Regions from separate parts of the Aquabacterium sp. NJ1 genome, predicted to be linked through region 2. Evidence: predicted binding sites of a transcription regulator. Region 2 holds the regulator's gene; each other region holds the start of a gene.
What was found. The regulator FNR, encoded in region 2, switches genes on or off when oxygen is low (the NO sensors DNR and NnrR bind a similar motif). The targets are predictions, from matches to a motif close to TTGATNNNNATCAA.

Region 1: a site for FNR is predicted at 1,155-1,168, ahead of JY96_RS13110 (IPT/TIG domain-containing protein). Genes of this name have one in related genera too.
Region 3: a site for FNR is predicted at 929-942, ahead of JY96_RS19585 (ribonucleoside triphosphate reductase). Genes of this name have one in related genera too.

Annotation. Positions count from the first base shown of each region.
Region 1 is NZ_JRKM01000001.1:3,052,915-3,055,180, reverse strand. It holds gene JY96_RS13110 (IPT/TIG domain-containing protein) at 1-1,094, opposite strand, end outside; gene JY96_RS13105 (Crp/Fnr family transcriptional regulator) at 1,229-1,981, opposite strand; gene JY96_RS13100 (Crp/Fnr family transcriptional regulator) at 2,069-2,266, opposite strand, start outside.
Region 2 is NZ_JRKM01000001.1:4,759,600-4,761,865, reverse strand. It holds gene hemN (oxygen-independent coproporphyrinogen III oxidase) at 1-771, opposite strand, end outside; gene fnr (fumarate/nitrate reduction transcriptional regulator Fnr) at 965-1,681, shown strand; gene JY96_RS20595 (hypothetical protein) at 1,753-2,040, opposite strand; gene JY96_RS20590 (hypothetical protein) at 2,147-2,266, opposite strand, start outside.
Region 3 is NZ_JRKM01000001.1:4,541,735-4,544,000, reverse strand. It holds gene hmpA (NO-inducible flavohemoprotein) at 1-849, opposite strand, end outside; gene JY96_RS19585 (ribonucleoside triphosphate reductase) at 1,023-2,266, shown strand, end outside.

The DNA of each region.
Region 1 (2,266 bases), 1.7 Mb from region 2:
TAGCCGTGGCAGGACGCGCAGTTGAAGCCGGCCCATGCGCCCTTGCCCAGCAGCGGGTGAATGGACTCGGCCTTGCGGTAACCCACCCACCCCGTCGAGCTCGTGTTGCCCTCGGTCAGTTGCGGGCCGATGCCCAGCAGGCCCGGCGTGGGGTTGAGCTGCGGATAAGGCTTGAAGTACACATCGGTGTAAGCCTCGGCTGGCACCTCGCTGCTGTTGATCTTGTAAGCCCCGAACAGGACCTGCGGGTCGGCTGCCGCACGGGTGTACGGGTCCGTCGTCTTGTAGCTGAGGATCTTGGCCCAGTCCAGGTTCTTGAACTTGTGGCTCAGGCCCAGGTTGTAGTCGTAAGACCAGAACATCTGCCGCCCCAGCGTCACCATCGCCGCGAAGCTGGGGTTGCTCACGGCCACATCGATGGGCGTGATGGCCTTGGTCTCTTCCGACAGCGTGGACACCACGTCGCAATTGGGGTTGGCTGGCGCCGGCACACGGTAGACCTGCGCATCGATCACGTTGTGCGGGCCGGACTTGATCAGCGAGTTGAGGTAGCCCGTGCGCTTTTGCACCTGCAGCTTCAAGGGGCCCTTGCTGGCATGCGGTGGCACGCGGAACTGCACCTGCGTGTCCGACCAGGCCAGCACGTCCTTGGGCCAGCTGCTGCGCACCACGCCGGTTTCGTAGTTGGCCGTCGAGATGAGGTCAAGCTTCTGCTCGTACATCACCAGGTCGGTCTCCAGCACGCGCGCGTTGCCGATCATGATCTTGCTGAAGTCGATGTCGGTGCCCTGCCCGAAACCACTGCCCTTGAGCGTGACCGTGTCGCCCGGCTTGAGCACGGGCGTGGCATTGGCGGCACCGGCCGTCCACACCACGGCGCCATTGACCAGCATCTGCGACACCGTGGGTGTGCCGAAGTTCTGCGCCGAGGCCGCACGCTGCTGCTCGCGTGCGGCGTTGAAGTTGCACAGCGTCTCCTGATTCGGGAAAGCCGGTGCGGCCTGCACACCGGCCAGCAAGGCCGCCTGCGCAGCGAAGGCCACGGCCCCCATCACGGGCACGCGGGCCCGGGCAAAACGCGATTGTCTGGACATGACCATCTCCTCAAACACTTGGTTGGATGAACGATGGCGTCATGGTGGGCAAGGCCGCCCTTCATCCATGTCAAGACAACGACAAATCAGGGAAAGACCTCAGAACCCCGATGGATACGGGGCGCAAGGCCAGATCAAGACGTGGCCGGCAGAAAGAAACCGGCACGCTCCAGCATGCGGCGCTCGACCGGCGTCAGCATGGCCGCGTCCACCAGCGCGGCGGTGTCCAGCACATCGATCAGGCCGTAGGACAGGCGGATCACACCGCGCTGTTCCAGCGCCCGCAGCAACTGGTTCACGGTCTGGCGCGACAAGGACATCATCAAGGCCAGCTGGGTCTGCTTGATGGTCAGCCTGCGCCGCCCCATCTCGCCACCGGTGACCGCGCAATACGTCAGCCAGACCAGGCGGCGCGCCAGACGCTCGGCCGGTTGCACGATGGCCAGGTCTTCCAGCGCGATGAAGGCCATGCGCACCTTGAAGGCCATCAGCACACCAAAGTAGCGCCAGTAGATCGGGTGGGCGTCCAGCAAGGTGTCCAGCACCGACAAAGGCACGAACACCACGGTGGTGGCCCCTTCGGCCACGGCATCATGGGTGCGCGGCAGGCGATCGAACAAGGCGATCTCGCCAAACCACATCGGCGGCTCGATCAAGGACAGCACGGCCTCCCGGCCATCGCGCGTCACCCCGGAGATGTGCAGCGCGCCTTCCAGCACGGCATACAGGCCGTCCACCGCCTCGCCCCGGCTGAACAGGGTCTCGCCATCACGCAGGGTCTTGAGCAAGGCCTGGTTCATCAAGGACTCGGCCAGGGGCGGCGGCACCTGTGAAAACCAGATGTCGCTGCGCAAAAGCTCGCGCTGTACTGCCGTGAGGGTTGCCATGGCGGGCGATGATGCAAGCGCGCCTCAGCCGCTCATGTCACCTCCCCGACAATCGAGGGAAAGCCCGCCCCGAGTCAGACGAAGCGGTCAGGCAGGGTCGGGCGCCCGGCCCTTGGGGCCACCCGGTTGCAACTGGCCCAGGATGCGCTTTTCCGTGGCCGACACCCCCGCCACCTCCATCAGCCGCGCACGGTCCAGCACCTCGATGCGGCCATAGGCCACGCGCAGCACGCCCTGGTCCTGCAAGGCCTGCAGCACCTGGTTGGTCGTCTGGCGCGACAGCGA
Region 2 (2,266 bases):
ATACAGCGCGACACGATCCGGCTTCAGGCTGGTGACCTGATTGAGCGTACGCTGAAAGCTCTCCAGCGATTGCTTGGGCAAGCCGTAGATCAGGTCCATGTTGATGGACTCGAAGCCCTCGGCGCGCGCCGCCTGCATCAACTCGGCGACCTGCTCGAAGGGCTGCACGCGGTGCACGGCATGCTGGACGTGCGGGTCAAAGTCCTGAACCCCAAAGCTCAGGCGGTTGAAACCCATGGCTGCCAGGCGCTTGAGGCGCGAGGCATCAATCGTCCGCGGGTCGATTTCGATCGAATATTCACCACCTGGCACAAAGCGGAACGCCGACTGCAAGGTGGCCAGCAGGCCCTCCAGCTCGTCGTCGGTCAGGAAGGTCGGGCTACCGCCACCGAAGTGCAGCTGGGACACCGCTTGCCCACGGCCCAGTTGCGCCACCACCAATTCGATTTCCGTGCGCAGCGCGTCCAGGTATTCCAGCGCGCGCTCGTGGTGCTTGGTAATCACCTTGTTGCAAGCGCAGTAATAACAAACCGACTCGCAAAACGGAATGTGCACATAGATGGACAGCGGCGTAGCCGCGCCACCCACCGCACCACCGCCCTCCACGCGTTGCTGCAGGGCTTGCAGGTACTGCGCGGGGCCGTACGCCTCCACGAAGCGGTCTGCCGTCGGGTAGGAGGTGTAGCGCGGACCGCTTACGTCCAGGCGAGACAGCATCTCGCGGGAAATCGCGGGCGCAACGTGATTTGATAGCAGGACCGGTTCACTCATGCCGGGGACTGTGCCAAACTGTCGCCTAGTTGGGTTGATCTGGCTCAAGGTCGGCGACACGGAAGCAGCAACAATCGGGCAACCTTTGAGGTTCCTCATGCTGAACAGTACATTTCCCATCGCAGACGTTTCTGACTCGACCGCCCAACAACATTCCTGTCATCACGACCAAGGCGGCGCGTCTGGCTGTTCCATGAAATACGACACATTCAAAGTAGCCTGTTCGAGTTGCAACCTGCGCGAGTTGTGCCTGCCTGTGGGCTTGTCGCAACCCCAGTTGTCGCACCTTGACTCCCTGGTGGCCACACGCAAGACCGTCAAGCGCGGTGACGCGCTGTTCCACACGGGTGACCCCTTCCGCTCGGTCTATGCCGTGCGGACGGGTTTCTTCAAGACACGCGTTTCATCTGAAGATGGGCGTGATCAAGTGACTGGCTTCCAGATGGCCGGCGAACTGCTGGGGCTGGACGGCATCAGCACCGACCGCCACGCCTGTGATGCCATCGCCCTGGAAGACTCCCAGGTCTGCGTGATCCCCTACTCGCAACTGGAAGACCTGTCGCGCGAGTTCTCGGACCTGCAGCACCAGTTCCACAAGATCATGAGCCGCGAAATTGTGCGCGACCACGGCGTGATGCTGCTTTTGGGCAGCATGCGCGCGGAAGAACGCCTGGCGGCCTTCTTGCTGAACCTGACCCAGCGTCTGCACGCACGCGGCTTCTCCGCGTCTGCGCTGGTGCTGCGCATGACGCGTGAAGAAATTGGCAGCTACCTGGGGCTGAAGCTGGAAACCGTCAGCCGTACCTTCTCCAAGTTCCAGGAAGAAGGCTTGCTGGAAGTGAAGCAGCGCGACATCCGCATCACGGATGAAGCCGGCTTGCGCGCGCTGGTCAACAGCGTGCGCTGCTGACGCATCAATACTGCCGATACCGCCGGCACCACCCAAAAAGCAAAGGCCCGCACTCAGCGGGCCTTTTTCATTCAAGCGTGGTTGTGCACCTGCTGGCGGCGTGCATGGCGACGCACTCTGCGCGCATGCGCGGGAGAGTCAGACACCCGCATCATCCAGTGGCTGAGCAGCGACGATAGCGTCACCAAACCCCAGAACACGAAGAACGCGAGACTGTAGGTTGTCTGGGCATCAGGTTGCCACTGACCGATCCGCAACTGGGTCGGGTCAACCCACGAAAACACCACCATCTCTAGAACCCCTGCAATCAGGAAAGCAGGCCACAAGATCTGGGCAGCGTGCAGTACGCGCTGTGTCATTCGGTTCTCCTTCGTTGAACTGGGACACAAGTCACATATTCCTACGACGGGTCACACAACGAGCGAGGAATAACCCCTAAATAAGGGGGCATACCCCCTAGGGGTTTTACCGATCCACGGACTCGCGAGACTGTTCAGCAGAATGGTTGCGCGCCTGGATGGCGGGTGCCTCGGATGGCGCCCTCACCTGGCCAACAGACGTGTCCAGCACCGGGTCGACGTGCTT
Region 3 (2,266 bases), 220 kb from region 2:
GGGCGTGAGGCCCACGCCGGCGCTGATCAGCACCACGGGGTTGTCGCGGTCCTGGTGCAGCACGAAGTCGCCCATGGGTGGCGACACCTCGATCACATCACCTTCCTTCACACTGGCGTGCAGCAGGTTGGACACCATGCCCTGCGGGCGCGCTGCTTCTTCGTCCCCGCTTTCACGCTTGACCGAGATGCGCAGCGACTGGCCGCCAGGCGCGGCAGACAGGCTGTACTGGCGCGGCTGGCTGTAGCCCAGCGCTGGCACGAACAGCTTCACCGACACGTATTGCCCAGGCTGGTAGGCAGGCACCTCGCCACCATCGGCAGGCACCAGGTAGAAGGACGTGATCTCCTCGCTCTCAACCTGCTTGTGCTCGACGCGGAAGTTGCGCCAGCCGCTCCAGCCGCCTTGCACCTGTGCCGCCTGTGCATACAGCTTGTTCTCGATGCCCACCAGCACATCAGCCAGTTGGCCGTAGGCAGCGCCCCAGGCCTCGATCAGCTCGTCCGTGGCCAGTGCACCCAGCACCTCGCGGATGGATGCCAGCAGATGGCGCCCGACGATGGCGTAATGCTCCGCGCGGATGCCCAGGCTCACGTGCTTGTTGGCGATCAATTCCAGCACCGGCATCAGCACGCCGGGGTTGTCGATGTGCTGCGCATAAGCCGCCACGGCCATGGCCAGGGCCTGCTGCTGGCTGCCTTCACGCTGGTGGCCCTGGTTGAAGATAGCCTTGAGTTCGGGGTTGTACTCGAACATGCGGGCATAGAAATGACGCGTCAATGCCACGCCTTGCTCCTTGAGCAGGGCTGCCGTGCCTTTGACAAGTTCGCGATGGGTCTGGGTCAACATGGAAATCCTTGAGGTGCTTCAATTTCAATAACATTCATTCTACATGAATGTTTAAGAACCTTGAAATCCTGCCTCCGGATTGACCAGGGTCAACCGTAAGGCCTCTCCAGATCGGAACACTACCCGTAGCGTTTTGAAGACCAACCAAACACTACATCTAGCAGGAGCCCCGCATGCCAGACACCCCCCTCGCCTCGACGGAGGCCTGCGCGGTCGCCGTGATCAAGCGCAATGGCGCCACCGCCAGCTTCCATCTGGACAAGATCGCCCACGCCATCGAAAGCGCAGGCCAGGCCACCGGTGAATTCGACGCCCTGCGCGCTGCCGACCTGGCCCGCATGGTCAGCCTCACCTTGCAGCGGCGCGTGCCCACCGTCGAGCAGATCCAGGATCAGGTCGAACGCACGCTGATCGAAGCAGGCCACTTCAACACGGCCCGTGCCTACATCGTCTACCGCGAGCAGCGCAGCACCTTGCGCCGCGACAAGGCCTGCGCCGTGGACGTCGAGCGCTCGGTCAACGAATACCTCTCGCAGCAAGACTGGCGTGTCAACGCCAATGCCAATCAGGGCTACTCGCTGGGCGGCCTGATCCTCAACGTCTCGGGCAAGGTCATCGCCAACTACTGGCTGGCCCACGTCTACCCCGCGGAGATCGGCCATGCCCACCGCGAGGCCGACATCCACATCCACGATCTGGACATGCTCTCGGGCTACTGCGCCGGCTGGTCGCTGCGCACCTTGCTGCACGAAGGCCTCAACGGTGTGCCCGGCAAAGTGGAAGCCGGCCCACCCAAGCACCTGTCCAGCGCCGTGGGCCAGATCGTCAACTTCCTGGGCACGCTGCAAAACGAATGGGCCGGTGCCCAGGCCTTCAGCTCCTTCGACACCTACCTCGCGCCCTATGTGCGCAAGGACAGCCTGAGCTACGAGCAAGTCCGCCAGTGCATCCAGGAGCTGGTCTACAACCTCAACGTGCCTTCACGCTGGGGCACACAAACCCCCTTCACCAACCTGACGTTTGACTGGACCTGCCCCGACGACCTCAAGGAGCAGGTACCCGTCATCGCAGGCGTTGAAATGCCCTTTGCCTATGGCGACCTGCAAGTGGAGATGGACCTGATCAACCAGGCCTACATCGACGTGATGATGCGCGGCGACGCCAAGGGCCGCGCCTTCACCTTCCCCATCCCCACCTACAACATCACCAAGGACTTCCTCTGGGATCACCCCAACACCGAGCGCCTGTTCGAGATGACGGCCAAGTACGGCTTGCCCTACTTCCAGAACTTCCTGAACTCGGATCTGCAGCCCAACATGATCCGCTCGATGTGCTGCCGCCTGCAGCTGGACCTGCGTGAGTTGCTCAAGCGCGGCAACGGCCTGTTCGGATCGGCCGAGCAGACCGGCTCGCTGGG